4 regions of the Sphingopyxis sp. SCN 67-31 genome follow, and region 2 is predicted to be linked to each of the others. Evidence: predicted binding sites of a transcription regulator. Region 2 holds the regulator's gene; each other region holds the start of a gene.
The links. The regulator LexA, encoded in region 2, represses DNA repair genes until DNA is damaged. The targets are predictions, from matches to a motif close to GTTCCNCNCTTGTTCT.
Positions count from the first base shown of each region.

Region 1 (7,790 bases), on a different contig from region 2:
GGTCATCACACGGCACGCTATCCAAAAGCGATGCAAAACGGAAGCTTCGTAGGCAGATTAAACCATTCTGGACAAATTCTGTGGCCGGGCGTGCGGCTTTGCGGCACGGCCGCTGTGCTTCGCCGGAACCGCGCGAGTTGCCGGCCGTTTCTCAAATGTCCCGTTCGCAGGAGTTATCATGGCAAGCGCACCGCCCGACCCGCGTCCCGATTCTCCGCCGACCGGCCCCAAGCAAGTTCCGGAGCAGGTTCCCCTTCCTGATGACGACGGTAGGGAAAGTGTCGAGGATGTACCCGAAGCGGAATGATTGGCGGGCATAGCGCGTCGCCTGTTGCAGAGCGAAGCGCCGATCCAGCGAGCAGAAATGGTAAGCCCCGCTACATCTCTGCAGCGGGGCTTCCCTAGATTGCATCCGAAGATGCGATCAAATTCTGCCATTCTTTCGTCTGGACAGTTAAGTGAAACGTGCCGGGCGCGCGATGGTTCCGTGGGCTCTTCGAGGCCCGGGATTTTTCTAGCGCCGCAGCGTGACCGCGATCGGGCAATGGTCCGAATAATGCTTCTCGCCGGTCGCATAGCGCGTCTCGCTGAACCCCGTCCGGTCGGCGGCGGCGCGCCGGTCGAGCACGATATGATCGATGAAACTGTCGTAACGCGGATCGCAGGCCGGGGGCTGGCCCGCGTCGGCGAGCGTCAGGTCGGCGTTGGCCGGATCACCATCGTCGATTTCGGTCCAGATCGCGTCGCCGGGAAGCGCGAGCCGGCGGTTCCAGTCGCCCAGCACCGCGAAGCGCTCGGGCCCGGCGGCGGCCGCGTCGATCCAGGCTTCGAGCGCCGGAATCTGGTCCTGGAATATGGGGCAGGCCTTCGCCTCGCTCCCGGAGAAGCAGCCTGACTTGAGGTGGATGCCGAGAAGGCGGATCGGTGTGCGGCCCTCGGGGCGGAGCGTGATGTCGACGCCCGAGCGAAGCTGCTCGTTGTCGCGCATCAGCGACGTCACATCGGCATGGCGATCGAAGGCCATGTCCTTGCGGATCGCGAAACCGACAGCCTGGCGGATCACCGCCTGCGACGGGAACTTGCCTCCGCAGGTGCCGCCCGGCGCGCCCTTCCGCGCTTCCATGATCACGACATATTTGGCGGGGTCGAAGACCCGCGCTGCGGCGGTCTCATTCTCGGCCTCCTGAAAGGCGATCACATCGGCGTCGAGGTCGTCGACGATGCGGCGCATCGCAGCATAGTCGCCATCATCCCTGGGGTTGCAGCCCTCGCCGTTCCGCTCGGCGAGAAATTCCAGGTTCCAGCTCCCGAGCTTGAGCGGTTTCGATGGAACGGACGGGTTTGCGGGTGCGGAGGTCGCGGGCGAGCAGGCGGCAGCCAGCAGGAGCAGGGCGGATGCGATGAGGCGGTGGGGAAGCATCCGCCGCTACTGCCGCACGCCGCCACCGAGTGCAACTCGCCGTGCCGCGCCCTGGCGCGGCGCAGATGGCGCCGATCCGTCCGCGGCGCTATAGCGCCCGCCCGGCCGGGATCCTTCCGGCCGCTCAAGGAGATGATTTATGAACCACGCCGAACTGTCGGACAGCGTCGCAACCGCACTTGGAGTGAGCAAGGCCGATGCGAAGAAGGCTGTCGATGCCGTTTTCGCCGCGATCACCGACGCCGCCGCCAAGGGCGACGAAGTCTCGGTGAACGGCTTCGGCAAGTTCAAGGTCAAGGAATCGGCCGCGCGCGAAGGCCGCAATCCCTCGACCGGCGAAACCATCCAGATTGCGGCTTCGAAGAAGCTGACCTTCGGCGCCGCGAAGGCCGTCAAGGATCGTCTGAACGGCTGAGCCGGTACGTCCCGCCGGCGTGCCCGGCGGGACGGCCGCGCGGCGGCATGTCGGGCGCGGCATCTGATGAGCGCGCTCTGGCCTCGCAGGCTCGGCCAGGGGGCGCACTTTTGTTTTGGCCGCGCGGCACACTCGGCTCGCTATCCTTGCGGGGCGGCGGCTAGGCACGGGCGCGCATCGCACGCCGCCCCGCTGCGGGCTCGCCAAGAGTGCGCTTGTGCGGGCCCTGCGGGCCGACGACATCCTGATCTAGAGCGGAAGCTCCGCCTGTTTGCGCAAAGGCTCAACGAACAGCGTATGACGCGGCGGCTCTTCGAACAAAAGCTCGTTCGGCAGCGTGCCGTCGAGCCAATGGTTCGCATCGCGGCGCCGGATGATCACGCCGTGACGCGATTGATAGGGAATGACGTCGGCGCCAGCCGGGATGGTGAGGATACGGTAGGACAAGGGCCAATCGGCGAGTGGCGGGTCCCAGATCGCGGCAAGATAGAAGAAATTGCCGCTGTCGAGCGTCACCCGGTAGCGGTGATCGCCGGTTCCCATGCGGAACTCGGACGCCGGGATCAGGCAGCGGCGCGCCGGGAAGGCGCGGCCCTCGGCGCGCACGAAACGATAATTGATCCCGTCGCTAAACCGCGGGTCGGAACCCCAAACCGCTTTGACCATTTCGATCTCGGTCATATTGTCGGGATTGCGCCGGACGAGCGTTTGCACGCCTCCGCTCGGGGCGTCGGGATCGAAAGGGGTTGGCGCGATACCCATATGTGGAACATAATGGGAACGATGTTGAGTCGCAAGGGCGAGGGGACCGACGCGCATGTGCAATGATTATCGGCTCGAGGTAGACATCGCGTCGATCGCCGAGGACTTCGACAACCTCCAGATCAAGATCGATATGCCCGAGGGCGCACCGAACGTGCCGGCGCGCGAGGATGTCCGCATCACCGATACCGCGCCGATCGTGAAGAGCAGCGACGGCGCCGCCGCCGGATCGCTCGTCAACCGGCGCTGGAGCTGGCCCGGACAGGGCGGCAAACCGGTCTATAATGTGCGCTCGGAGCGCCGCGATCTCGGCATGCATCGATGCCTCGTCCTCTGCGACGGTTTCTATGAGTTCACCGATCCCACCGACCCCGCGCAAAAGCGGCTCGACAAGTGGCTGTTCACGCTGAAGGACCATCGCTGGTTCTGCATGGCCGGTGTGTGGCGCGACAGCCATGTCGGCGAAGCCTTCAGCCTCCTGACCATGGACGCCGGTCCCGACATCGCACCCTATCACCATCGCCAGATCATTCCGCTCGCGCGTGATCAATGGGCCGCCTGGCTCGATCCGCGCGTTCCGGCCGAGGACATATTGAAATGGCTTCCCGAAGGCAGCCTCGAGGTGACGCAGGTATATGGCAAGCCCCCCGCACAAGGCGCTCTTGCCTTATGACAAACGAAGAGGGGCTCGACCTGTTCGTGACGGCGCAGGAGCAAATATACCTGCGCGCGCTCGGCGAGATTCGCCGCGGCAAGAAGAGCTCGCACTGGATGTGGTTCATATTCCCGCAGCTCGCGGGCCTTGGCCGAAGCGCGACGTCGAAGCTCTACGGTCTCGCGGGAGCCGATGAGGCGCGGGCCTATCTGGCCCATCCGCTTCTCGGCGCGCGCTATGCCGAATGCGTCGAGGCAATCCAGGACCTGCCCGCAAGCGACCCCGTGGCGGTCTTCGGCGAGGTCGACGCCGTCAAGCTGCGTTCGTCGCTGACGTTGTTCGAGGCCGTGAGCCGGCGGCCGCTCTTCTCCGCCGCGCTCATCCGCTGGTTCGGCGGCGAGCGCGATGAGCGCACCCTGGGCCTGCTCAGCCGCGACGACAGCATGCCGTGACGCCGACGCGTGTCAGCCGCGCGGATTGCGAAACAGCGGCAGCATCCGGTGGAGCACTTCGTCCTTGTCGAAAAAATGATGCTTGAGCGCGCCGAGAACATGCAGCGCAAGCACGACGTAAATGGCCTTCACCATCAGCTTGTGTATGTCGCCGAGCTCTTCGACGAGATCCTCGTTCAGCGGTAGCGGAAGATTGGGCGCGGGCACGGCGCCGTAAAGCGGCACTTCAGGCGCCCCGCCCGCCGACGCTGCGGCCCAGCCGAGAAGCGGGGCGCCGATCATCAGCACATAGAAGAGGACATGGGTCGTGCGCGCGAGCATCCGTTCCCATGACGGCATGCCGCCGGGGAAGGCCGGCCAGGGATGGCCGAAGCGCCAACCGAGCCGGATAATGCTAAGCGCGAGGATCGTGATCCCGACCGATTTGTGCAGCTGATAATAGCCAAGTTTCTCGCTGTCCGAGGCGTCCTCCATCCAGCCGCCAAAGGTGGCATTGGCGATGATCAGGATGGCGATCGTCCAGTGTAGAACGATCGAGACGGTGGAATAGCGGCTGTGATTCTCACGCATGATTCGCCTCGCAATAGGTCCGTCACCGGTCTTCCAATGCTTTGGCGGCGATCCTCGTTCCGTCAGCGGGACGCAGCCGTCACGATCATGAGCCCAATTTGTTTCGCTTTTACAGAGGCCGGGCGGAAGGCGCACACCGATTCACGGCGGTTCGTCGCGGCCCGCTTGACGCGCCCTTTGACTCGGTGGAACATAAAGGGAACATTTGAGTCGATATTCCCATGAGCACGACGCCCCAATCTGCACCTCGGCCAAGTGCCAGAGATATCGACGTGCTTCGCGCGGCGGTGGCGCGTGTAGCCGCCTCGCGCGGGCCGGTCCTGCCGTTCGGCGTCGGGCCGGTCGATCATCTTCTCGCTGGCGGCGGGCTCGATGGCGCAGGCCTGCACGAGGTCGCGGGCGCCTCGGCAAGCTGGAGCGACGACGCTGCGGCAACGCTCTTCGCGGCGGGAATCGCGTCGCGCTTCGCGGCGGCGCCCGACGTGTCGGCGCTCTGGGCGCTGACGCGGTTCGATCTCTATGCCCCCGGTCTCGAACAGGCGGGGCTCGGTCCGGACCGCGTGCTCTATGCTCAAGGCAGGACCGACAAGGAACTGCTGGCACTGTGCGAGGACGCGCTGCGCGACGGTTCGCTCGCCTGCGTGGTTGCCGAAGTGAAAGCGGCCGATCAGACCGCGACGCGCCGGCTGCAACTGGCCGCATCCGAGGGCCACACGCCGATGATCCTCTATCGCCGGTACCGGCGTTACGGCCAATGCCCGCTCGCCGATCCGTCGCTCGCGATGACCCGCTGGCGCATCGGCACCTTGTCGTCGGGCCGCCTCGCCTCGCCCGGTGTCGGGCGCGGGCGCTGGAATGTCGAGCTGGTCCGGCAGCGCGGCGGGCCGCCTTTTTCCCTCGAACTGGAGGCGTGCGATGACCAGGGTCGCCTCGCTCTTCCTGCCGCAACTGCCGATCGAGCGGTTGCGCCGGGCAGAACGGACACCGTCGCATTCGGGCACGCCGCCTGATCGGGCGCGGGCTGGTCCGCGCTTCCCCGAGCCTGTCGACGACAATCCCGGCACCTGTTCGGTGCCGCGCGGCGGCGGCTGGCGTCCGGGCGCGCGCTGGGCGCAAGGCACGCACTCCGGCGGGCCGTCGCTCGACGCCCTCCCGGCGCACCAGCGACCGACGATGCGCGAGCTGGGACGGCGGAGCGAAGCTGCCGCACCGGTGTTCCGGGCGTTGCGCTCGGACGACGGGACGTCGGGCGGGATCGCTGCGCCGCTGCCGCCGCTCTGGGGCCTCCGTCCGACGATCGTCGTCGCGCGAACCGGCCAGCGCGACGTCGTGACCGCCGCCTGTCCGGCGGCGCTCGATCTCGGTCTCGTGCCCGGCATGGCGGCCGCCCATGCCCGCGCGCTGGTCTCCGATCTCGACATACTCGATGCCGCACCCGACGCCGATCGCGCGTGGCTCGATCGCCTTGCGCTCCACGCCGCCCGCTGCTGGACGCCGACGGCGGCAGTGTCGGGCACCGACGGGCTGTGGCTCGACCTGTCGGGCACGACGCATCTCTTCGGCGGCGAAGAGCGTTTCGCGGCGCGTCTGCTCGGTTTTCTGCGGCGCCTCGGCTTCACCGCGCGTGTCGCGATCGCCGGTACGCCGGGCGCCGCGCACGCGCTCGCGCGCGATGGCGGCGCGGGCGTGCGGATCTTGCCGGAAGGAGGCGAGAGCGAGGCGCTGGCGCCTTTGCCGCTGGCGGCGCTCCGGCTGGCGCCGGAGGCGCTCGCCGCGGCGGCGCGCTTCGGGATCGAGCGGATCGCCGATCTTTATCCGATGCCGCGCGGGCCCTTGGCCCGGCGGCTCGGGCGCGGCGCGGTCGAGCGGCTCGACCAGGCGCGAGGGTTCGTACCTGAGCCGATCGTTCCGGTCGTGCCGTTCGACATGCCCGAGGCGCGCCGTTCCTTGCTCGAGCCGATCGGGACCGCCGAGGCGATCGAGCAGGTCATCGCCGACCTGCTCGGCGATCTCGTGCTCGCGCTGCGCGAGCGCAGTCTCGGCGTGCGGAGCCTCGTCTTGCGCTGCGACCGGCTCGACATGGGCGCACAGTTCGTCACCGTCGGGACGGCGCGGGCGACGCGCGATGCGAAACATCTGCTGCGCCTGTTCAGGCTCCGGATCGACCGGATCGAGCCGGGGCTCGGGATCGAGACGATGGTTCTCGCGGCGCCGCAGGTCGAAGCGCTGGCGCCCGAGGCGATCGCCGCCGCCCTCGACACGGCACGCCAGGCGCCCGACCTCGCTCCGCTCGTCGATGCGCTGGCCGGCCGCGCCGGCGATGCCGCGCTGTTCCGCCTGTCCGCGATCGAAAGCGATGTCCCCGAGCGCGCGATCGTGCGCGCCGGGCCTTTGGTCAAGCCCGCCGGCTGGCCCGTCTGGCCGCGGCCGATCCGGATGCTCGCGCGGCCCGAGGCGCTGTCGGGCGTCGTCGCCTTGCTTCCCGACCATCCGCCGCGCCGCTTCGCGTGGCGCGGGCGGAGCTATGCGGTGGTCGCAGGCGATGGCCCCGAGCGGATCCATGGCGAATGGTGGCGCCGCCCAGGTGAGATGTGGGCGGTTCGCGACTATTTCCGGGTCGAGGCGACAAGCGGCGAGCGCTTCTGGCTCTTCCGCCGCGGCGACGCGATCACCGACAAGACGGGTGACCTCAGCTGGTACATGCATGGCGTGTTCGGATGACGGACCCCGTTACGACCTATGTCGAACTCTACGCCACGAGCCATTTTTCCTTTCTGCGGGGGGCCTCTTCGCCCGAGGAATTGTTCGCGACCGCCGCTGCCCTCGGCCATTCGGCCCTCGGGCTTTGCGACCGGGGCAGTGTCGCCGGCATGGTGCGCGGCCTGTCTGGACAGGAAGCAACCGGCGTCCGGCTGATCGCGGGGACGCGCGTCGACCTCCGCGACGGTCGCTCGATCCTCCTCTATCCGACCGATCGCGCGGCCTGGTCGCGGCTGACCCGGCTGCTTTCCTTGGGGAAGGCGCGCGGCGGCAAGGGCAATTGCTGGCTCGACTGGCCCGACGTCGCGGCCGCGGCCGAGGGCCTCGTCGCGATCCTCCTGACCGGTGAAGCCGACGAGCGGGCGCGGCTCGATCTCGCCGAGCTCAGCGGCGCCTTCGGCCCGCGCGCCTTTCTCGCGCTCGCGCTGCACCGCCGGCCCGGCGATTTCGCGCGGCTTCGCGCGCTCGATGCGCTGGCGCAGGAAGTGGGGGTACGGAGCGTCGCGCTCGGCGACATCCTCTACCATGCGCCCGAACGGCGCCCGCTGCAGGACGTGCTGACCGCGATCCGCGAGAAGACGACGGTCGATGCACTCGGGTTCAAACGCGAACGCTTCATGGACCGGGCGTTGAAGAGCCCGGCCGAGATGGAAAGGCGCTTCGCGCTCTTCCCCGACGCGATCGCGGCGACCGCCGACATCGCGGCAGCCTGCCGCTTCGACCTTGGCGAGATCCGCTACCAATATCCCTACGAGC
Region 1 is NZ_MEFH01000031.1:312-8,101, reverse strand. Features, by position in the region: gene ABS88_RS04815 (endonuclease/exonuclease/phosphatase family protein) at 515-1,420, opposite strand; gene ABS88_RS04810 (HU family DNA-binding protein) at 1,560-1,835, shown strand; gene ABS88_RS04805 (SOS response-associated peptidase family protein) at 2,085-2,549, opposite strand; gene ABS88_RS04800 (SOS response-associated peptidase family protein) at 2,653-3,270, shown strand; gene ABS88_RS04795 (DUF1810 domain-containing protein) at 3,267-3,704, shown strand; gene ABS88_RS04790 (cytochrome b) at 3,717-4,274, opposite strand; gene ABS88_RS04785 (ImuA family protein) at 4,496-5,284, shown strand; gene ABS88_RS04780 (DUF6504 family protein) at 5,190-6,995, shown strand; partial or broken gene ABS88_RS04775 (PHP domain-containing protein) at 6,992-7,790, shown strand, end outside.
Region 1: ABS88_RS04785 (ImuA family protein) is a predicted target of LexA. The motif match lies at 4,462-4,477, and genes of this name have one in related genera.

Region 2 (7,884 bases):
ACTGCGCGACCTCGTCGCCGAATGCCGCTTCGCGGTGCCGGAGGGACTGCCCAAGGCGCTGGCGACGCTCGTCGGCTTCTTCGCCTATGAGACGATCGGCCTCGTCGAGCGGATTCCGCGCGCGGCCGGACCGGGGCTCGGCCTGCCCGACATGATCTTCGTGCGCCCGACGACGATTCTCGTCTTCGACCGGCTCGCCGACGAACTGTTTCTGATCGCGCCGATCTGGCCCGATGCGGACGGCGCGATCGACCGGATGATCGACGACGCGCAGGAGCGGATCGAGACGATCGCCGCGCGCCTCGCCAGTGCCAGCGCGCACGGCGCGCGCGCCGAAACCCGCATCGACCCGGCCGCGATCGTCGCCACCCCCGCAACCGCGCCCGACGATTATGCGCGCATGGTGCGCGCCGCAAAGACGTATATCGGCGCCGGCGACATCTTTCAGGTCGTGCTGTCGCAAAGCTTTTCGGCGCCGTTCGACCTGCCGCCCTTCGACCTCTATCGCGCGCTGCGGCGGGTGAACCCCTCCCCCTTCCTCTATTTCCTCGACCTGCCGGGTTTCGCGCTGATCGGTTCGTCGCCCGAGATTCTCGTCCGTGTGCGCGATGGCGAGATCACGATCCGGCCGATCGCCGGCACCCGCCCGCGCGGCCGCACCAGCGCCGAGGATGCCGAGAATCGCGAATCGCTGCTCGCCGATCCCAAGGAGCGCGCCGAGCATCTGATGCTGCTCGACCTCGGCCGCAACGACGTCGGCCGCGCCGCGACCGGGGGCAGCGTGACCGTCACCGACAGCTATACGGTCGAATATTACAGCCACGTCATGCACATCGTGTCGAACGTCATCGGCCGCCTGGCGCCCGGCAAGGACGCGATCGACGCGCTGTTCGCAGGCTTTCCGGCGGGCACGGTCAGCGGCGCGCCGAAGGTCCGCGCCTGCCAGATCATCGCCGAACTCGAAACCCAGGCGCGCGGGCCCTATGCGGGCGGCGTCGGCTATTTCGCGCCCGACGGCAATATGGACAGCTGCATCGTGCTGCGCACCGCGATCGTCAAGGACGGCGTCATGCATGCGCAGGCCGGCGCGGGCATCGTCGCCGACAGCGACCCCGCCTACGAACAGCGCGAGTGCGAGGCCAAGGCGGGCGCGCTGTTCGCCGCGGCGCGCGAGGCGGTGCGGATCGCGGGAACGCCGGGTTACGGGCAATGATCGCCGCTTCTCGAAGAGGGCTTAAATCCGGCGCGCAAACGCGCTAGCGTCGCCGCCATGCTGAAATATCTCGCTCCGCTCGCCCTGCTGCTCGGCGGCATCGCCCCGACCCACGCCCAGACGGTCGAAGGTGCCGTCGAAGGCGATGCGATCCTCAAGGATTTCACCTTCGGCACGGGCGAAAAGCTGCCCGAGCTAAGGCTTCACTATACGACGCTCGGCAAGCCGCAGCGCGACGAACAGGGCCATGTCACCAACGCCGTGATGATCCTCCACGGCACCGGCGGGACCGGGAAGCAGTTCTTTCAGCCCCAGTTCGCCGACGAGCTTTTCGGCCCCGGCCAGCCGCTCGATACGAGCAGATATTATATCATCCTGCCCGACAATATCGGCCATGGCGGCTCGTCGAAGCCCAGCGACGGCCTGCGGATGAAATTTCCCCGCTACGACTATGACGACATGGTCGCCGCGCAGCACCGCATGCTCACCGAAAAGCTCGGCGTGACGAAGCTGAAGCTGATCCTCGGCACCTCGATGGGCTGCATGCACGCCTTCGTCTGGGGCGAGATGCATCCGGGTTTCGCCGAAAGGCTGGCGCCCTTCGCGTGCCTGCCTGTCGAAATTGCCGGCGTGAACCGGATGTGGCGCGCGCTGTCGATCGACGCGATCAAGGCCGATCCGCTGTGGAAGGACGGCAACTACACCGATCCGCCGCTCGCGGGCCTGCGCACCGTGGCCTCGCTCATGCTGATCGCGGGCTCCAATCCCTATGCCTTGCAGGCTCAATATCCGACGCGCGCCGCGGCGGAGGCTTACAAGGATGAGGCGTTCGCGCGCACATTCGCTCGCGGCGATGCAAATGACACGATCTACCAGCTTGATTCGTCGCGCAATTACAATCCGTGGTCGAACCTCGAAAAGATCACGGTGCCTATGCTGTGGATCAACTCCGCCGACGATTTCATCAACCAGCCCGGCTACGGGATCACCGGAAAGGCGGCGGCACGCATGCCCGGCGCGACATTCGTCCTGATCCCGGCCAGCCCCGAAACGAAGGGTCACAGCACGCACAGCTGGGCGAAATTCTGGAAAGACGACCTCGTGAAGCTGATGGCGGAGTGATCGGCCGCCGGAAAGCTTCTATCCCTTCCCCTCGCCTCTCAAAAGCGATACGGCCCGCCGCCATGATCCTGGTCATCGACAATTACGACAGCTTCACCTTCAACCTCGTTCATTATCTGATCGAACTGGGGGCAGAGGTGCGCGTCGAACGCAACGATGCGCTCACCGCAGCCGAGGCGCTGGCGAGCGGCGCCGAGGCGATCCTCATTTCCCCCGGCCCCTGTACCCCGAACGAAGCCGGGATCAGCCTCGATCTCGTCGCCGCCTGCGCCGATGCGGCACGGCCGCTGCTCGGCGTATGCCTCGGTCATCAGGCGATCGGCCAGCATTTCGGCGGCACGGTGCAGCGCGGTCACCTGATGCACGGCAAGACCTCGCCGGTGTGCCACGACGGCACCGGGCTGTTCGCCGGCCTGCCCTCGCCGCTCACCGCGACGCGCTATCACAGCCTCGAAGTGGTCGACATTCCCGCCGCGCTCGCGATCAATGCGACGAGCGACGATGGCGCGGTGATGGGCTTTCGCCATGTCGAACTGCCGATCCACGGCGTGCAGTTCCACCCCGAGAGCATCGCCACCGAGCACGGCCACGCGATGCTCGCCAATTTCATGCGGCTGGCGGGGCTGCCGGTCGCCGAGCGGCAGGCGGCATGAGCCGCTTCGGCCCCTTTCCCGACCCCGCCCGCTTCCTCGAACCCGACGAGGCGGCGCATGCCTTCGCAACGATGCTCGACGGCGGCGGCCGCGACGAGGAGGTGGCCGGCTTCCTCTCCGCGCTTTCGGATCGCGGCGAGACGATGATCGAGATCGCCGCCGCGGCGCAGGCGATGCGCGAGCGGCTGATCCCGATCCAGGCGCCCGCGGGCGCGATCGACGTCTGCGGCACCGGCGGTGACGGCCACCACACGCTCAACGTCTCGACCGCGGTGTCGATCGTCGTCGCGGCGTGCGAGGTTCCCGTCGCAAAGCACGGGAATCGCGCCGCTTCCTCGAAATCCGGCGCGGCCGACACGCTCGAGGCGCTCGGGCTCGACATGGAGCGCGCCGGGCGGATGGCGGAGGCGCAGCTCGCCGACCTCGGCATCTGTTTCCTCTTTGCCGCCAACCATCATCCGGCGATGAAGCGCATCCAGCCGATCCGTCAGGCGCTGGCGCGCCGCACCATCTTCAACCTGATGGGGCCGCTCGCCAATCCGGCGCGCGTGACGCGCCAGCTCATCGGCATCGCGCGCCCCGCCTATGTTCCGGTCTATGCCGAAGCGCTGCACCGGCTCGGCACCGACCATTCGCGCGTCATTTCGGGCGACGAAGGGCTCGACGAGCTGTCGCTCGCGGGCGGTAACGAGGTGGCGGTGGTGACGCCCGACGGCGTGCAGATGCAGCGCAGCACCGCGGCCGACGCCGGTCTGCCCTCGCATCCGATCGCTGCGATCCGCGGCGGCGACGCCAGCTATAATGCCAGGGCCTTGCGCGACCTGCTGCGGGGCGAGCACGGCGCCTATCGCGACGCGGTGCTCTACAACGCCGCCGAGGCGCTTGTCGTCGCGGGCGCGGTCGACAGCCTCGTCGACGGGGTCGAGGAAGCCGCCGAGGCGATCGACAAGGGGCTTGCCAACGCGCTGCTCGATTGCTGGATCGCCTACCGATGAATGACGCCCAGCGCCCGGAAAAGCATTCCATATGAACAAATTGACCGAAATCCTCGCCACCAAGGCCGAAGAGGTCGCCGAGCGCCGCAAGAGCCGATCGGTGACGCAGCTTGATGCGATCGACGCGGGCGCGGTGCGTGGCTTCGCGGCGGCTCTCGAGGCGAAGATCGCGGCGGGCGGCTTCGGCCTGATCGCCGAAATCAAAAAAGCTTCGCCTTCCAAGGGCCTGATCCGCAAGGATTTCAATCCGGCGGACCATGCGCGCGCTTATGAAGCCGGCGGCGCGGCGTGCCTGTCGGTGCTCACCGACGCGCCGTGGTTCCAGGGGCATGAGGAATTTCTGATCGCCGCGCGCACCGCCTGCAACCTGCCGGTGCTGCGCAAGGATTTCATGATCGACCCGTGGCAGGTCGCCGAAGCGCGCTCGATCGGCGCCGACGCGATCCTGATCATCGTCGCCGCCCTCGACGACGGGCCGATGCGCGAGATCGAGGCGGCCGCCCTCGAACGCGGCATGGACGTGCTGGTCGAAGTGCACGACGAGGCCGAGCTCGACCGCGCACTCACCCACCTCCGATCGCGCCTGATCGGCGTCAACAACCGCGATCTTCGTACCTTCGAGACCGACCTTGCCGTCACCGAACGGCTTGCGAAGCGCGTTCCACCGGGCACGTTGCTCGTCGGCGAAAGCGGCATCGCCGCCCATGCCGACTGCCAGCGCCTCGCCAGGAGCGGCGTCCATGCCTTTCTGGTCGGCGAAAGCCTGATGCGGCAGGCGGACGTAACCGTAGCGACGCGGACGTTGCTGGAGGGCTGACGGCGTCCACGGCTCAAGCCGCTCCGTCATCGCTTGACAAGTTCCGCTCTGTTCCACTATCGTTCTCTATATGTCCATTGACAGCATGGAGACCGAGAGATGTTGACCGCGAAGCAGCACGAACTGCTCCACTTCATCCAGCAGCGCCTCGACGCGAGCGGAATTTCGCCTTCGTTCGAGGAGATGAAGGATGCGCTCGGGCTCAAGTCGAAATCGGGCATCCACCGGCTGATCAGCGCACTCGAGGAGCGGGGCTTCCTGCGCCGCCTGCCCAATCGCGCCCGCGCGCTGGAAGTGCTCAAGCTGCCCGAGGCGGCGAAGGCGCCGGCGCGCGACACCGTCGTGCCGCTGCGCAAGCCGGCGCCGGCGTTGAAGCCGATCGCCGCCAACGACATCATCGAGGTCCCGCTGCACGGCCGCATCGCCGCCGGCGTGCCGATTGAGGCGTTCGAGGATCACAACCAGCTTTCGGTTCCCGCCGCGCTGCTTGGCGCGGGCGAGCATTATGCGCTCGAAGTGTCGGGCGATTCGATGGTCGAAGCGGGGATTCTCGACGGCGACTATGCGCTGATCCAGAAGGCGAACACCGCGCGCGAAGGCGATATCGTCGTCGCGCTCGTCGACGGACAGGATGCGACGCTCAAATATTTCCGCCGCGAAGGGCCGATGATCCGGCTCGATCCCGCGAACAGCGCCTATGAACCGCAGCGCTACGAGGCCGAGCGCGTCATCGTGCAGGGCCGCCTGTCGGGATTGCTTCGTCGTTACCACTGACCTGTTGCGGTCGCCGCCACGGATGCGCGTCGCCGGCGCGCAGCGCGGTGGCGACATGCGGTCGCTCGCCCAGATAGAGCGCAAGACCGCCGCTCGCTTCCAGACTGTCGCGGTCGATCGTCAGCCAGCGCCCGATGCATTCGCGTGGCAGCCAGCGGTCGCTGATCACCACGTCGGCCGCGGCGCAGGCGGCGGCCATGGCGCGGCCATCGATGCGGTCGCGGCCACGCGCGGCGAGGATGATGCGCCGTGTCGCGCCCTGCCCCTGCCGCCAGCGGCAGAAATCGGCGTTGCATTCGACATGGTCGAGATCGGCGAGCGCGGTGAAGGGGACGTCGATCCCTGCCGCTTCGGCCATCGAATCGCGGATATAGTCCCCCGCCCGCGCGCGTAGCAGCGCATAGCCGCCGCCGGGAACGGCCGCGGCGATGTGGCGTCCGTCGCCGGAGATCAGCAGGTCGGGACGCGGCTGCGCGAGCAGGATGGCGGCCCCCGCCAGCAGCGGCGCCACCCCGGCGAGCCGCCAGCGCGTCTGCCACAGCAGCAGCCACAGGCCGCCGAACAGCGCAAGCGCGAAACCGCCCGGCGGAAAGCTGGGCAGCGTCGCGACGGCTCCCGGCGCCGAAGCGACCCGGTGGGCGAGCGCGATCAGCAACCGCAGCGCCTGTTCGGCGACCCACCAGAAGGGCGCGCCGAGCCCGACGCCGTCGAACAGCAGCGCCAGCGCCTCCATCGGCATGATGACGAAGGTCGTCAGCGGGATCGCGACGATATTGGCGAGCGCGCCGTAAAGCCCCGCCTTGTGGAAATGGAACAGCGCGATCGGCGCCAGCGCGACCTCGACGACCAGCCCCGTCAGTAGCAATCCCGCCGCGGCGCGCAGCAGACGAAGCGCCGTGCCTTCGTCGCGCCGCGCCAGGAACGTGCGCATCCAGCGGCTTTCGTGCAATGCGATGATCGCCGTCACCGCGGCGAAGCTGAGCTGGAAGCTGGGTCCGGCGAGTGCTTCGGGGCGCCACAGCAGCACGAGCAGCGCACCCGCCGCGACGAGGCGCAGCGTGATCGCCTCGCGCCCCATCAGGAAGGCGGCGAGCACGAGCAGCGCCGCGATCAACGAACGCAGCGTCGGCACTTCCGCTCCGGCAAGCCAGGTATAGCCCGCCCCGGCCAGCGCCGCCGCGGCGGCGGCCAGCGGCAACACATGCCCCGCCAGCGCGAGGCGCCGGCTCAGCCCGAGCAGCCGCATCGCGAGCAGCATCACGAAACCGATCACCGCGGTCACGTGCAGGCCGCTGATCGACAGCAGGTGCGCAAGCCCGCTGCGGCGCATCGCCTCGTCATCCGTCTCGGCGATCGCGCCACGGTCGCCGGTGACGAGCGCCGCGGCGACACCGCCGGGCGATCCCGGCACCGCGGTGTGGATATGTGCGCTGAGCCGCGCGCGCAGCGGCTGGCGTCGCTCGCCCGCTCCGGGCGCGCGCGCGACCTCTCCCAGCACCGTCCCGACCGCACCGATGCCGTCGAACCAGGCGCGCTGGGCGAAGTCGTAGCCGCCGGGCAGGTTGGCCGCCGGCGGCGGCATCAGCCGCGCGCGCAGGCCGATCGACTCGCCGGGCGCGATCCCCGCCGCGCGCTCGCCGCTCAGCGTCAGCCGGACCCGCGGCGGCAGGTCGGCGCGCCCGTGCGGCCGCACGATCATCCGCACCGTGCCGCGCGCCGGCAGCGGTTCGACGCTTTCGACCACCGCCGAAAATTCGGTCGTAGCCGGATAGGCGAGCACCGGCGCCGCGACCCACGCGGCGCGCGCCCAGATCAGCAGCAGCCCCGCAGCCATCGTGGCGCAGGCGATCGCAAGGCTGCGCCCGGTCCGCCGCTGCCAGCCGATCAGCAAGCCGCCGCAGACGCCCCCGCCGAGAAGGAACAGCGTTCCGATCCACTGCGCGCGCGCCGGCGCCGCGAACCACAAGCCGATCCCCGCCGACAGCGCGACCGGCAGCCACAGTCCCAACCGCTCGCGCTCGCGGTCGAGCCGGTCCTCCAGCCACGCGAAGGCGCGCCGCAACGCGGCGGCCGCGCTTTCCCCAATGGGCGTTTGAAGCCTCCTTGTCGCCATGCTAGGGGCTGCCCCGACATCGTCCCCGGTCCCCGCCCGGGGCCGCAAGGTGAGTGAAAGAGGCCAGAGTGGCAACCGAAAACAAGACCGATCCCGCCGAAGCGACCGGCACCGACGTGGTGACGCGCTTCGCGCCCTCCCCGACCGGCTTCCTCCATATCGGCGGCGCGCGCACCGCGCTGTTCAACTGGCTGTTC
Region 2 is NZ_MEFH01000054.1:64,675-72,558, forward strand. Features, by position in the region: gene trpE (anthranilate synthase component I) at 1-1,213, shown strand, start outside; gene ABS88_RS08485 (alpha/beta fold hydrolase) at 1,271-2,335, shown strand; gene ABS88_RS08490 (anthranilate synthase component II) at 2,398-2,988, shown strand; gene trpD (anthranilate phosphoribosyltransferase) at 2,985-3,983, shown strand; gene trpC (indole-3-glycerol phosphate synthase TrpC) at 4,015-4,800, shown strand; gene lexA (transcriptional repressor LexA) at 4,900-5,574, shown strand; gene ABS88_RS08510 (ComEC/Rec2 family competence protein) at 5,528-7,636, opposite strand; gene gltX (glutamate--tRNA ligase) at 7,756-7,884, shown strand, end outside.

Region 3 (7,884 bases), on a different contig from region 2:
CAGCAGGCGCTTGATGCACGACGGGCGGGACGCAAAGAGCATGAAAACTCCCTTCGATGGCGCCATGGCGCGCTCTCGCCCGTCCTGCAATATCGCTTCGGCATGCCATCGACGAAGCGATGCGTTTCCGGCTATGAGCGTGACCACAAGGCCACAGTTTCCTTCCCCCCTCAACGCCATGAAAGCCGCTTGCGTTCCGATGACGACACGCCGACCGCCCCGCTCCGCCCCTCAGCCCGCCGCACCGCGCGGCCGCCGCGCCGCGCGTTCCGCGCAACCCCGCCCCCCTGCCACCGCCGAACGCGAGGAAGAGGGGCCGCAACGGATCGCCAAGCTGCTCGCCCGCGCCGGAGTCGGCTCGCGCCGCGACGTCGAGCGGATGATCGAGGAAGGCCGCATCGCGCTGAACGGCCAGGCGATCGCGCAGCCCGCGCCGCTGCTCTCCTCGCTCGAAGGCCTGACGGTCGACGGCAATCCGGTCGCGAAGCCGGTCTCGACACGCCTCTATCGCTTCCACAAGCCGGCGGGCTGCCTCACCGCCGCGCGCGACCCCAAGGGCCGCAAGACGATCTACGACATCCTGCCCAAAGGCCTGCCGCGGCTGATGCCGGTGGGGCGGCTCGACTATAACACCGAGGGGCTGCTGCTGCTGACCAACGACGGCGAATTCAAGCGCCAGCTCGAACTGCCCTCGAGCGGGGTCGAACGCAGCTATCGCGCGCGCGCCTTTGGCGAGATCAGCCAGGCGCAGCTCGAGGAACTGGCGCTCGGCATCACCATCGACGGCATCCGCTATGGAAAGATCGACGCCAACCTCGAACGCCGCACCGGGCGCAACCAGTGGATCGAACTGACGCTGACCGAGGGCAAGAACCGCGAGGTGCGCCGCGTGCTCGAACATCTGAGCTTGCAGGTCAGCCGGCTGATCCGGACGCGCTACGGCGCCTTCTCCCTCGACGGGCTCGACAGCGGGGCGGTCGAGATCGTGCCGCGCGACGCGCTGTTCCAGTTTCGCCGGCGGATGGGCTGAGGATGCGGGTGATCGCCGGCGAGTGGCGCGGCCGCAAGCTGCTCGCGCCCCGGAACGACGCGACGCGGCCGACTGCGGACCGCACGCGCGAGACGCTGTTCTCGATGCTCGCGAGCCGCCTCGGCAGTTTCGAGGGGCTGCACGTCGCCGACCTGTTCGCGGGTTCGGGCGCGCTCGGCATCGAGGCGCTGTCGCGCGGCGCCGCGCACTGCCTGTTCGGCGAGCAGGACAGGGACGCGCTCGACGCGCTGCGGAAAAACCTCGCGACACTGGGTGCGGGGCAGCGCGCCGAGATTCGCGCCGGATCGGTCCTTTCCCTCGGTCCCGCGCCGCGCGCCTGCGACCTGCTGCTGTTCGACGCGCCCTATGGCACCGGCGCCGGCAGCGTCGCGCTCGACAAGCTGGCCCGCCTCGGCTGGGCCGGCCCCGACAGCTGGGTTTCGATCGAGACCGCCGACCGGGAAGCGGTCGATGTCCCCGGCTTCGGAATCGAGGCGGAGCGCCGCGTCGGCAAGGCGAAGCTGACCCTGCTGCGCCGCGCCTGACCATCGTTCAGCCGGCGGCGGCGCCCTGCCGGCGCACCATCAGCAGCCCGATCCAGCTGACGACCCCGGCCAGCGCCAGATAGAGGCCGACGACCTGCGTCCCGCCCCAGTCGCCGAGCGCCTGCGCGATGATCGGCGCCAGCGCGCCGCCCAATATGCCGCCGACGTTGAAGGCGACGGACGCGCCGGTGTAGCGCACCTCGACGGGGAACAGCGCGGTCAGCCAGCTGCCGAGCGGGCCATAGACCAGCCCCATGACGAACAGCGATGCCGCGAGCCCGAGGAAGATGAGCGGCCACGATTGCGACGCCAGCGACGGCCCGAACAGCAGCCCGATCAGGATCGTCGCGCCGCACCCCCAGGTCAGCACCCGCTGCGCGCTGACCGCGTCGCTCCGGTAGCCGGCATAGACGATCCCCACCGCCATGAAGAGGATCGCGCCGAGCTGGATCAGCAGGAACTGCTCCTTCGGATAGCCGAGCGCCGTCGTCCCGTGGGCCAGCGCGAAGCTGGTCGCGAGATAGAAGATCGCGAAGCAGGCGACGACCGCGAAAGTGCCCGCGAGCGTCGGGACGAGGTGGCGGCGGAACAGCTCGCCCAGCGGCACCGCGACGGGCGCCTGCCTTTCCAGTGCGTCGGCGAAGGCCGGCGTCTCACCGATCTTGAGCCGCACCCAGAGCCCGAGCCCGACGAGCACCGCCGAGACGAGAAAGGGGATGCGCCAGCCCCACGCCGCGAACTCCGCATCGCTGAGCCACAGGCCGAGCAGCAGGAACAGGCCGTTGGCGGCGATGAAGCCGACCGGCGCGCCGAGCTGCGGAAACATGCCGAAGCGCGCACGCCAGCCCGGCGGCGCATTCTCGACCGCCAGCAGCGCCGCCCCGCCCCACTCGCCGCCGAGCCCGAACCCCTGCCCGAAACGCAGGATGCACAGCAGCAGCGGCGCGACCCAGCCGACCATCGCATAGGTCGGCAGGAACGCGATCAGCAGCGTCGAGGCGCCCATCAGCATCAGCGAGGCGACGAGCGTCGACTTGCGGCCGATGCGGTCGCCGTAATGGCCGAAGACGATCGCCCCGACGGGCCGCGCCAGGAAAGCGAGCCCGAAGCTCATGAAGCTCAGCATCAACTGCGCCGAGGGTGATTCGGATGGAAAGAACAGCGGCCCGAACACCAGCGCCGCGGCGGTGCCGTAGATGTAGAAATCGTAGAATTCGACCGCGGTCCCGACGAGGCTCGCGGTCAGGATGCGCGCCTGCGCGCGATAGGGTGTCAGATCCACGGGCGGCGCCCCTTCCCTTCGTGATGGCGGGTCGCTTTGAACGGATCATGCGCTCCGGCGCAAGACCAAAGACCGTCCGCCGCGCAGCGCCGCCGCGTCCCGCCGCCTTGCACTGGACAGCATCGGCGCCGTTCCCTAATCGTTCGCGCGTGAACAGCCGCCCAGCCTCCCCGCCCGATCTTCCCCCGCCGCACCCATCGGACCCGCCCTATCTGCAGGGGCTGAACGGCCCGCAGCGGCAGGCGGTGCTGACCACCGAAGGCCCGGTGCTGATGCTCGCAGGGGCAGGCACCGGCAAGACGGCGGCGCTGACGGCGCGGCTGGCGCACATCATCGCGACGCGGCGCGCGTGGCCGTCCGAAATCCTGGCCGTCACCTTCACCAACAAGGCGGCGCGCGAGATGCGCGAGCGCATCGGCCGGATGATCGGCGACGCGGTCGAGGGGATGCCGTGGCTCGGCACCTTTCACAGCATCGCGGCGAAGATGCTGCGCCGTCACGCCGAACTGGTGGGACTGCAGAGCAATTTCACCATCCTCGACACCGACGACCAGCTTCGCGTTCTCAAGCAGCTCATCCAGACCGAAGGGCTCGACGAGAAGCGCTGGCCGGCGCGCCAGCTCGCGGGGCTGATCGACAAGTGGAAGAACCGCGGCCTGACCCCGCCCGACCTCGACGCCGCGGACCGCGAAGCCTATGCCGATGGCAAGGGGCAGCATTTCTATGCCCTTTATCAGGCGCGGCTCAAGACGCTGAACGCCTGCGATTTCGGCGACCTGCTGCTCCACATGCTGGTGATATTGAAGACGCACCGCGACGTGCTCGAACAGTATCAGCAGCGCTTCAAATATATCCTCGTCGACGAATATCAGGACACCAACGCCAGCCAGTATCTCTGGCTCCGCCTTCTCGCGCAGGCGCGCAAGAACATCTGCTGCGTCGGCGACGACGACCAGTCGATCTATTCGTGGCGCGGCGCCGAGGTGGCGAACATCCTGCGTTTCGAAAAGGATTTCCCCGGCGCGACCGTGATCCGCCTCGAACAGAATTACCGCTCGACCCCGCAGATCCTTGCCGCCGCCTCGGCGCTGATCGCCCAGAATTCGGGGCGGCTCGGCAAGACGCTGTGGACCGATCTCGACGCGGGCGACAAGGTCCGGGTGGTCGGCGTCTGGGACGGCCCCGAGGAAGCGCGGCGGATCGGCGAGGAGCTCGAAGACCTCCAGCGCCGCGGCACCAGCCTCGACCGCGCCGCCATCCTCGTCCGCGCGCAGTTCCAGACCCGCGAGTTCGAGGATCGCTTCATCGCCATCGGCCTCCCCTACCGCATCGTCGGCGGCTACCGCTTCTACGAACGCGCGGAGATTCGCGACGCGCTCGCCTATCTGCGCCTCGTCCAGTCGAGCGCCGACGACCTGGCCTTCGAACGGATCGTCAACGTGCCGAAGCGCGGGCTCGGCGACAAGGCGGTGTCGCGCATCCACCAGTTCGCCCGGATCGAGCGCACGCCGCTGTTCCATGCCGCGGCGCGGATCACCGAGACCGACGAGCTGACCCCGCAGGCGCGCCGCCAGCTCGCGAACTTCGTCGCGATGATGCGCAGCTGGCAGGCGAAGGCGAACGACCTGCCGCACCCCGAGCTGACCCAGCTGATCCTCGACGAATCGGGCTACACCGCGATGCTTCAGGCCGACCGCAGCGCCGAAGCGGCGGGGCGCCTCGAGAACCTCTCCGAACTCGTCCGCGCGATGGAGGAATATGATTCGCTTGAAGCCTTCCTCGAGCATGTCAGCCTCGTCATGGACCGCGACAACGACGACCAGACGGAGACCGTCACCATCATGACGATCCACGCCGCGAAAGGCCTCGAATTCGATCATGTCTTCCTCGCCGGATGGGAAGACGGCGTCTTTCCGTCGCAGCGCGCGATGGACGAGGGCGGCACCGCGAGCCTGGAGGAGGAGCGCCGCCTCGCCTATGTCGCGATCACCCGCGCCCGGCAGCGCGCGAGCATCTATCACGCCGCCAACCGCCGCATCTACGGCCAGTGGATGAGCAGCATTCCGAGCCGCTTCATCGCGGAGATTCCGCCCGAGTTCGTCGACAGCAAGAACAGCTTCGGCGGCGGCGCGTCGCTTTGGCGCGCCAACTGGTCGGCGCAAGGCGACCCGTTCGCGCATGTCGCGACGCAGAGCCCGGCACGCACGGCGACCCGCGGCCCGGCATGGCAGCGCGCGCTGGCCGCGTCCTCGACCATCACCCGGGCCCCTGCGCCGAGCGAAGGCGCCCCCGCCGCCTCGGTCGGCGCGAAGCCGCGCGCCGACCTGGCGATCGGCATGCGCGTGTTTCACGAGAAATTCGGTTACGGTCGGATCATCGACGTTGACGGCAACAAGCTGGAGGTCGAATTCGAGCAGGCGGGCACCAAGCGGGTCCTCGACGGCTTCGTCCGCGCCGCCTGAGGGCGTGGGCGGGACGATGGGGGACGTTCCGTCCTTCATGTATTGGATCGACACTTCGTCATTGCGAGCGAAGCGAAGCAATCCAGGGCCGTTACCGCCACTCTGGATTGCCGCGCGGCTTCGCCGCTCGCAATGACGGTTCCAGTCGATGTCATCCCGCTCTGAGGAGAGCGCCGGCAGCCGAACACATGCGGGCGAACGGGCAAAAGAGCCGGAGAATCGGGCTGGCACGGCCGGATAATGCAGGAAAGCCCCGATACCGATCGAACGACCGGCATTCTCCGACGCGACGCGCGGCGCCCGCGATCGCTCCACCAGCCTTGTTGCAAACACGCCGCGCCGCGCTATGCCGGGGTCATGACGCAGGGTGGGGACTGGATGGGACAGGCGCGCGCGGCGTTTCAGCGCGGCGACGATGCCGGCGAGATGGCGGCGCTCGAAGGCGCGATCCGCGCCGACCGGGGCAATATCCTGGCGCTGCTCGCCATGGCGGAGGCCAAGCGGCGGCGCGACGACTCGCGTGCCGCATGCAGTTTCTACCGGCTGGCGCTGAGCACGGCGGCGATCATGCCCAACGTGCCGTCCTCGCTGCACGCCGGCCTGATCCGCGGCCAGGAATTCATCGCCGAAAGCGAGAAGATGCTTGCGGCACATCTGGCGACCGAGTTGCGCGATGCAGGAATTTCGGCCGCCAGCGCGCCGCCGCGGGTCGCCGAAGCGCTGCGCCTGCTGACGGGCGAGCATGCGCTCTACCTCCAGCAACCAGCGATGTTCTATTTTCCCGGCCTGGCGCAGCGGGCCTTCTTCGATCGCGAGGAATTCGACTGGGTGCCTGCGATCGAGGCCGAAACGGCGGCGATTCGCGGCGAGCTGGAAGCGCTCATCGCCGATGCCGGCGACCGCTTCGCGCCCTATGTGACCGCGCATCCCGACCGACCGCCGCCGAACAATCCGCTGCTCGACAAACCCGACTGGGGCGCGGCCTGGCTGTGGCAGAGCGGCCGGATCGTCGACGGCATGGACCTGCTGTGCCCGCGGACGCTGGCGGCGCTCGAAGCGGCGCCGCAACCGGTCATTCCGGAACGCGCGCCGATCGCCCTCTTCTCCCGCCTCACCCCCGGCACGCATATCCAGCCGCATCACGGGCTGCTCAACACACGGCTGATCTGCCACCTGCCGCTGATCGTGCCGGAAGATTGCGCGATTCGGGTCGGCGCCGAAACGCGCGCATGGCGCGAAGGCGAACTGCTGATCTTCGACGACAGTTTCGAGCATGAGGCGTGGAATCGCGGCACGAGCGACCGCACGGTGCTGCTGTTCGAGGTCTGGCGGCCCGATATCGATGCCGACGAGCGCGAACAGCTCGCGCGAATCTTCACGGCGATCGCCGCCTATGACGAATCCGACCACGGATAAGGGAAAAGGGTCGCTGGTGGAGCCGAGGGGAATCGAACCCCTGACCTCTGCAGTGCGATTGCAGCGCTCTCCCATCTGAGCTACGGCCCCGCGACCGGGCGGCTCTTAACGAGCCTGCTTGACACTGGCAACGGCTTTTCTGACGATCTTTCGCGAAACGCGAAAATTGGGGAGATATCGAATGGCCAAGGCATGGCATCTGACCCGCCGCCCCTCCGCTTTGCCGACGATGGAACATTTCGCATTGCGCGACCTGCCCGACGATCCCTTGCAGGAGAATCAGCTGCGCGTCCGCAACCTGTGGCTGTCGGTCGACCCCTATATGCGTGGGCGGATGAACGACGCGAAAAGCTATACCGCGAGCTTCCAGATCGACCAGCCGATGACCGGCGGCGCGATCGGCGAGGTCGTCGAAAGCCGGATGGAGGGCTTCGCGCCCGGCGACCTGATCCTGCACATGGGCGGCTGGCGCGACGGCGGCGTCATCGGCCTCGACATGGCGCCGTTCAAGCTGCCTGCCGAGGCGCTGGCGGCGGGGATGGCGCCGCAGACCTTCCTGCACAACATGGGCCTGACCGGCGGCACCGCGTGGATCGGCCTGCTGCGCGTCGCGGCGGCGAAGGCCGGCGATACCGTTTTCGTGTCCGCAGCGGCGGGCGCGGTGGGATCGGCGGTGGTGCAGATCGCCAAGGCGCGCGAAATGACGGTGATCGGCGCCGCGGGCGGCGCGGAGAAATGCGCCTGGGTCCGCGAACTCGGCGCCGATGCCGCCGTCGATTACAAGGCGGGGCAGGTGCTGGACGGGCTGGCGGGGGCGCTCGAATCGCTCGGCAAGCCGGGGATCGACGTCTATTTCGACAATGTCGGCGGCGACCATCTCGACGCCGCTTTCGCGACCGCGAACGATTTCGCCCGCTTCGCCATCTGCGGGATGATCGACGTCTATAACGACGGGCATCCGCAGGAGATGAAATATCTGATCCGCGCCATCCCCGCGCGCATCCGCATGGAAGGCTTCATCTATACCGACCAGTTCTTCGATTGCATGGAGGAATTCTATGCCGACATGGGCAACCTGATCGCGAGCGGCGCGGTGACGATGCGCGAGACCGTGCGCGACGGCATCGAGTCGGCACCCGAAGCCTTCCT
Region 3 is NZ_MEFH01000087.1:9,874-17,757, forward strand. Features, by position in the region: gene ABS88_RS17875 (response regulator) at 1-42, opposite strand, end outside; gene ABS88_RS17880 (pseudouridine synthase) at 200-1,030, shown strand; gene rsmD (16S rRNA (guanine(966)-N(2))-methyltransferase RsmD) at 1,033-1,575, shown strand; gene ABS88_RS17890 (MFS transporter) at 1,583-2,851, opposite strand; gene ABS88_RS17895 (ATP-dependent helicase) at 3,007-5,319, shown strand; gene ABS88_RS17900 (aspartyl/asparaginyl beta-hydroxylase domain-containing protein) at 5,677-6,735, shown strand; tRNA gene ABS88_RS17905 (tRNA-Ala) at 6,750-6,825, opposite strand; gene ABS88_RS17910 (NADP-dependent oxidoreductase) at 6,917-7,884, shown strand, end outside.
Region 3: ABS88_RS17895 (ATP-dependent helicase) is a predicted target of LexA. The motif match lies at 2,988-3,003, and genes of this name have one in related genera.

Region 4 (7,884 bases), on a different contig from region 2:
CGCAGCTGTCGAATTCCTTCTTCTTGATCCGGCGCGAGGCGTTGGCGATATCGGGCGTGTCGCCGCCGACACCCTGGCAGAAGCGCTCGAAACCGCCGCCGGTGCCGGTCGAGTCGATCTTCGGCACCTTGTTGCCGGTCGCCTCGGCGAATTTCTCGCCCGCCGCGGTGGCAAAGGGATAGACGGTGGAGGAGCCGACCGCGCTGATATAATCGCGCGCGCCGCCGCCCGATGCCGCCTGATCCTGACAAGCGGAAAGCGCCAGCGCGGCGGTCGCGACGCCGATGGCAAGGGCAAATGTCTTGGCCATGGAAAAATCCTGTCGGGAGTCGCTATCCAACCAAGCCGCCACCCCCGAGGGCGACTCGCTGAGCCGCCAATGGGGGTTTTGTATGACGCGTATGTGACAGAGGGCGTCACATAAGTGTCATGGACGCCGTGATGGTGACGAGCCGAAGACCGCCATTGCCAACGTAACAGGAAGGAACGAACAGCGATGATCCTCATCACCGGCCATGTCATCCTCACCCCCGAGAATCGCGAGCGCATGATCGCGCTCGGCGCCGAGCATAGCGCGCGGTCGCGCGGCGAGGCGGGGTGTCTGGCGCATAACTGCCATGTCGATGTCGAGAACCCCGACCGGCTGATGTTCGTCGAGGAATGGGAAAGCGCCGACGCGGTGCGAGCGCATTTCGCGGTGCCGGCGTCGGGGGCTTTCGTCGCCGAAATGCGCCGTCTCTCGCCCGAACCGCCCGTGATCCGCATCTATGCTGCCGAGGATATCACCGCGAAGCTGATGGGCTGAGATTTCCTCCCCTCCCGCTTGCGGGAGGGGCAGCGAGACTTGCGAGCTTGCTCGCTAGTCGCAGCGGGGTGGGCCAATGCGACGCCGCCAGCCCACCCCCGGCCCCTCCCGCGAGCGGGAGGGGAGTCATCTTTATTTCCCCAGCAGCGGCGCCAGATACTGCCCGGTGAAGCTGCGCTTTTCCTTCACCACCTGTTCGGGCGTGCCCGCGGCGACGATCTCGCCGCCCTTGACGCCGCCTTCGGGGCCGAGGTCGACGATCCAGTCGGCGGTCTTGATGACGTCGAGATTATGCTCGATCACCACGACGCTGTTGCCCTGATCGACCAGCGCCTGCAGCACCTCGAGCAGCTTGCGGACATCCTCGAAATGCAGCCCCGTCGTCGGCTCGTCGAGGATGTAGAGCGTCTGCCCGGTCGAGCGCCGCGACAATTCCTTCGCCAGCTTCACCCGCTGCGCCTCGCCGCCCGACAGCGTCGTCGCCTGCTGCCCGACCTTGATATAGCCGAGGCCGACGCGGACGAGCATCGCCATCTTGTCGCGGATCGCGGGCACCGCCTTGAAGAATTTCGCCGCATCCTCGACCGTCATGTCGAGCACGTCGGCGATGCTCTTGCCCTTGAACTTCACCTCCAGCGTTTCGCGATTGTAGCGTTTGCCGCCGCACGTTTCGCACGTCACATAGACGTCGGGCAGGAAATGCATCTCGATCTTGATCAGCCCGTCGCCGGTGCAGGTCTCGCAACGCCCGCCCTTGACGTTGAAGCTGAAGCGGCCGGGCTTGTAGCCGCGCGCCTGCGCCTCCGGTAGCCCCGCGAACCAGTCGCGGATCACGGTGAAGGCGCCGGTATAGGTCGCGGGGTTCGAGCGCGGGGTGCGGCCGATCGGCGACTGGTCGATGTCGATCACCTTGTCGCAATGTTCGAGCCCCGACAGGCTGTCGTGCGGTCCGGCGACCATGCGCGCGCCGTTCAGCGTGCGCGCCGCGCTGGCGTAGAGCGTGTCGATGACGAGGCTCGACTTGCCGCTGCCCGACAGCCCGGTGACGCAGGTGAAGGTGCCGAGCGGAATCTTCGCGGTGACGTTCCGCAGATTGTTCGCGCGCGCGCCCTTCAGCACCAGGTCGAAGCCGTTGCCGGGGCGGCGATGCGGCGGCACCTCGATCCGGCGCGCGCCGGTCAGATAGGCGGCGGTCAGGCTCTTCTCGTTCGCCAGCACCTGTTCCAGCGTGCCCTCGGCGACCACCTCGCCGCCATGAACGCCGGCGCCGGGGCCCATGTCGACGATATGGTCGGCGGTGCGGATCGCATCCTCGTCATGCTCGACGACGATCACCGTGTTGCCGAGGTTGCGCAGCCGCTTGAGCGTCGCGAGCAACCGGTCGTTGTCGCGCTGGTGGAGGCCGATCGACGGTTCGTCGAGGACGTAGAGGACGCCCGACAGCCCGCTGCCGATCTGGCTGGCGAGGCGGATGCGCTGGCTTTCGCCGCCCGACAGCGTGCCGCTGGTGCGGTTGAGGTTGAGATAGTCGAGCCCGACATTGTTGAGGAAGCCGAGCCGCTCGTTGATCTCCTTGAGGATGGCCTTGGCGATCTGCTTCTGCTGCGCGTTCAATTTCTCTTCGAGCGTGCCGAACCAGTGGAGGGCGTCTGCAACCGACCGCCGCGCCGACTGGCTGATGTCCTCGCCCGCGATCTTCACCGCGAGCGGTTCGGGGCGCAGGCGCGCGCCGTGGCAGGTCTCGCACGGCTGCGCGGTCTGATATTTGCCGAGTTCCTCGCGCGTCCACGCGCTTTCGGTCTGGAGCATGCGGCGGTTGAGGTTTCCGATCACCCCCTCGAACGGCTTGTGCGTGGTATAGGTGCGCTTGCCGTCCCGGAAGGTCAGTTCGACCGGCTTGCCGCCGCTGCCGTAGAGGATGACGAGCTGCACCTCGCCGGGCAGGTCCTGCCACGGCGTTTCGAGGCTGAACCCATAGGCTTTGCCGAGGCTTTCGAGCACCTGCATATAATAAGGGGAGGGCGGGTTCGATTTCGCCCACGGCACCACCGCGCCCTTCTTGAGGCTGAGCGCGTGGTTGGGGACGACAAGGTCGGGATCGAATTCGAGCCGCTCGCCCAACCCGTCGCATGCGGGGCAGGCGCCCTGCGGCGCGTTGAAGCTGAACAGGCGCGGTTCGATCTCGGCGATGGTGAAGCCCGAGACCGGGCAGGCGAATTTCTCGGAAAAGATGATGCGGTTCGACGGTATCCCAACATTCTTCATTCCCGTTCGCCCTGAGCTTGTCGAAGGGCCGCCCTGTTCTTCGGAGGACGGTGCTTCGACAAGCTCAGCACGAACGGACGAACTGGAATCCGTAGTCTTACCATTAGACGACAGCGCCTCCGCCACCGTCGTGTCCGCCAGATCGACATAGGCCAGCCCCTCGGCCAGCTTCAGCGCCGTCTCGAAGCTGTCGGCGAGCCGCGTCTCGATGCCCTCGCGCACCGCGATGCGATCGACGACGACCTCGATGTCATGCTTGTATTTCTTGTCGAGCGCGGGGGCATCCTCGATCGCGTGGAATTCGCCGTCGATGCGGACGCGGGTGAAGCCTTCCTTCTGCCACTGCGCCAGTTCCTTGCGATATTCGCCCTTGCGGCCCCGCACGACGGGGGCGAGCAGATAGGCGCGCGTGCCTTCGGGCAATTCCATTACGCGGTCGACCATCTGGCTGACCGTCTGCGCGCTGATCGGCTCGCCGGTGGCGGGCGAATAGGGGATGCCGACGCGCGCCCATAACAGGCGCATATAGTCGTAAATCTCGGTGACGGTCGCGACGGTCGAGCGCGGGTTGCGGCTCGTCGTCTTCTGCTCGATGCTGATCGCCGGCGACAGACCGTCGATATGTTCGACGTCGGGTTTCTGCATCATCTCGAGGAATTGGCGCGCATAGGCGGACAGGCTCTCGACATAGCGCCGCTGCCCCTCGGCATAGATGGTGTCGAAGGCGAGGCTGGACTTGCCCGACCCGGAAAGGCCGGTGATGACGATCAGGCTGTCGCGCGGCAGGTCGACGTCGACGCCCTTGAGATTATGCTCGCGCGCGCCGCGCACCGAAATGTGGGTGAGACTCATGGGAGGGGTGTGTTCCAGATTTGTTCTCGACGCGCAAGAGGCGAGCGTCGCCTCTTAAATAGGAAGCACGAAGGTGGCCCGCAATGCGACGATCGACGCGAACTTTCCACCAACCCGCCGAACCCTTCGACCAATGTTCGCCCGCTCGCTTGACCCCCTGCCGCCAAGGGCGAACAAGCATGGCATATCCGCCGTCCGACCGCGACGGCGTGCGAAACGGGGAGAAGAAGATGAAGTCGATCCACATGGGGGCGGCGATGCTGGCGATGGCCGCGATGCTGGCGGGGATGCCGGCGCCGGCGCGCGATACGACGGCGTCTGCCGCAGCGGCAGATGCGGACGCGGCGTCGCTTCGGGCGCTGACCTTCGGGGCGTGGGGCGTCGACCTGTCGGCGCGCGATCCGTCGGTGAAGCCGGGCGACGATTTCGACCGATATGCCAACGGCGGCTGGTCCGCGCGCACCGAGATTCCGGCCGACCAGCCGTCGGCGGGGGTCGATTACGACGTCTATAATCTGACCCAGCGCCAGCTCCGCCAACTGGTGACGGGCGCACCGGCGATCAGCCAGCTCGGTGGCCTCTACCAGAGTTTCATGGACGAAGCGCGGGTCGAGGCACTGGGCAGCAAACCGCTGATGGTCGACATCGCCAGGGTGCGGGCGATCGGGGACAAGAGCGCGATGGCGCGCTTCATGGGGCAATCGCAGGGCGCCTTCGGTTTCAGCGTCGTTTCCGGCGAGCCCTATGCCGACTCGGCCGATCCGACGACGAACGTGCTGTGGCTCGGCCAGAGCGGATTGGGGCTGCCCGACCGCGAATATTATCTGTCGGACGATTTCCAGGCGCAGCGCGATGCCTATCGCGCCTATATCGTGCGGACGATGACGATGATCGGCGATCCGGCGCCCGAAAAGGCGGCGGATGCGATCCTGGCGTTCGAAACCGGAATCGCCCGGGCGAGCTGGCCGATCGCCGACCGCCGCGACCTCGGCAAGATCAACAATCCGATGTCGTCCGACGAACTGGCCGCCTATGCGCCCGGACTCGACTGGGCGGCCTGGTTCGCCGGCGCCGGGATCGCGCCTCAGAAGCGCATCATCGTCAACGAAAACACCGCCGTTCGCGACATCGCTGCTCTCTATGCGAAGACGCCGCTCGACACGATCAAGGCGTGGCAGCAGTTCCACGTCGCCGACAATGCGGCGAACTATCTGTCGAAGGACTGGGTCGACAGCCGGTTCGAATTCACCAAGGCGATGAGCGGTGTCGCGGAGTTGCGGCCGCGCTGGAAACGGGGCCTGCGGCTCGTCGACGGCAGCCTCGGCGAACTGGTCGGCGAAACCTATGCCCACGCCTATTTCCCGCCGAGCGCCAAGGCGGAAATGGAGAAGCTCGTCGCGAATCTGAAGCTGGCGATGGCCGACCGCATCCGCGCCAACGACTGGATGGCGCCCGCGACAAAGGAGGCGGCGCTCGCCAAGCTCGCACGGATGGACGTGATGGTCGGCTACCCCGACAAGTGGCGCGACTATTCGGGACTGAAGATCGATCCTGCCGACCTCTATGGCAACGTCGAACGCAGCGCCGCTTTCGAATATGCCTATCTGCTATCCGACCTCGGCAAGCCGGTCGATCGCAAGAAATGGGCGATGAACCCGCAGGAAGTGAACGCCTATAACGGCGGGCTGGAAAACAAGATCGTCTTTCCCGCCGGCATTCTTCAGGCGCCCTTCTTCAGCGAGTCCGTCGACGACGCGGTCAACTATGGCGCGATCGGGGCGGTGATCGGGCACGAGATCGTGCACGGCTTCGACGACCAGGGACGCAAGATCGATGCCGAAGGCGCGGTGCGCGACTGGTGGACCGCCGAGGACGCCGCGCGCTTCGAGGCGCAGGCGAAAGGGTTCGGCGCGCAATATGCGACCTATGAGGCGGCACCGGGCGCCTTCATCAATCCCGAACTGACGATGGGAGAGAATATCGCCGACCTGGGCGGGCTGGAGATCGCCTATGATGCCTACCACCGCTCGTTGGGCGGCAAGGAGGCACCGGTCATCGACGGGCTGACCGGCGACCAGCGCTTCTTCCTCGCTTTCGCGCAGGCGTGGCGCAACAAGGCGCGCGACGATGCGATCAAGCAGCAGGTGGCGAGCGACGAACACAGCCCGTCACGCTGGCGCATCATCGGGCCGCTGCGCAACGTCGATGCCTGGTACAAGGCGTTCGATGTGCCGGCGGATGCAAAATATTATCTGAAGCCAGAGGCGCGGACACGGATCTGGTAGGTCGCGAACGGCGTGCCTATAGCGGCCGTCCGAACCCGGGCCGTCTGGGAACGGCTTCGCGGCGAAGGCGTTTGCACGGCAAGCAATCGCCGTTGCCGTGAAGGAGAAACTTCGATGACCAGGATGCTATTGGCCGCGACCGCCGCGCTGGCGCTGTTCGGAGCCGGGCAGGCTACTGCCCAGACCGAACCCGACGCCGCCGACACGGCCGCTGCCGTCCAGACCAAACCCGACGGCACGACACCGGAAGAGCGTGCGAATACCGCGCGGCTCAACGCGGAACAGGCGGCGCGGGCGAAGGCCGAGAATGTCACCTATGAGCAGGAGGTCGCTGCCGCCGCTGCGCAGGAACAGGCGGAGCAGGAGAAATACGCCGCCGAAACCGCGGCCTACGAGGCGGAGAAGGCCCGCGTCGCGGCGATGGGCGCCGAGGAACGGATGCAGTGGGAAGCCGATGTCGCGGCCTGCAAGGCCGGTGACACCACGCGTTGCGCGCATCCATTGCCCGAACCGCAGCGCTGACATGAGGCGCTGATACGGACGCCGTTGGTCGATCGTCGGGCGACTTTCGTCGGCCCGTCGACCGGCCACAGGAGTCGATCGAAAGCGGGCCGAGAATCGCCGCATCGCGCGGCATGATGCGGATGTGGAACACGGAGGCGACGGTCTACCCCGGTCCGGGCCTGCGTGTTCCGCTTCATACCGGTGGCTATGGCAGGATCACCGCCCCTGCATGATCGCCTTGACGTCGTGCAGGTAAGTGCGGCCGATGCGATGCAGCCCGCCTTCGCCCAGATCGACGCTCCACGCGCCGTCGCCATGATGTTTGAGCCCGACGATGCCGCCGCGGCGGACCATCTTCGATCGGTGGATGCGGATGAACTGTTCGGGATTCATCCGTTCTTCGAGCGATTTGATCGTCTGGTGGATCAGCCAACTCCGGTTGCCGACATGCAGGCGCATATAATCGCGCTCGGCTTCGATCAGGTCGACCTGCCCGGCGTCGATACGCAGCATCTCGCCGCGGTTCTGGACCCAGAATTCGTTGATCCATCGGCTTTTGATGTCGTGGCTGTGGTCGGTCTGGCGCCATTCGCGTACGCGCGCGATCGCGCGAGCCAGCCGGTCGGGAGACACGGGCTTGAGCAGATAGTCGACCGCCGCGACATCGAAGGCCGCGACCGCATAACGGTCGAAGGCGGTGACGAAAACCACGGCCGGCGGGTTGTCGAGCTTGTCGATCGCCGCCGCGACCTCGATGCCATTGAGGTCCGGCATCGCGATGTCGCACAGCACGAGGTCGGGCGCGAGCGCTCCGACCATGCGCAGCGCAGAGGCGCCGTCACCCGCGGTGCCGACGAGTGCGATGCCGTCCTGCTGCCCCGCGAGAATCTGCAGCCGCTCGATCGCGAGCGGCTCGTCGTCGACGATCAGGGTGCGCAGCGTCGGCGGCATCAGCATCCGTCCCGCGCCAGCGGCAGCCAGAGTGAGACGTAGAAGCCGCCCTTGCCGGACCGCCCCCACTCGCACCCCGCGACGGGTCCATAGCGCGTGATCAGCCGCTCGCGCACGTTGCCGAGGCCAAGGCCGATCCCCGGATCGGGCGCGGGCGCCGCGGGGTCGACGTCATTCTCGACCCGCAGGATCAGCAGACCGTAGTCGCTCGACACGGTGACG
Region 4 is NZ_MEFH01000077.1:24,192-32,075, reverse strand. Features, by position in the region: partial or broken gene ABS88_RS16375 (substrate-binding domain-containing protein) at 1-310, opposite strand, end outside; gene ABS88_RS16370 (putative quinol monooxygenase) at 497-805, shown strand; gene uvrA (excinuclease ABC subunit UvrA) at 938-3,922, opposite strand; gene ABS88_RS16360 (M13 family metallopeptidase) at 4,102-6,207, shown strand; gene ABS88_RS16355 (hypothetical protein) at 6,322-6,729, shown strand; gene ABS88_RS16350 (LytR/AlgR family response regulator transcription factor) at 6,928-7,662, opposite strand; gene ABS88_RS16345 (sensor histidine kinase) at 7,662-7,884, opposite strand, start outside.
Region 4: uvrA (excinuclease ABC subunit UvrA) is a predicted target of LexA. The motif match lies at 3,934-3,949, and genes of this name have one in related genera.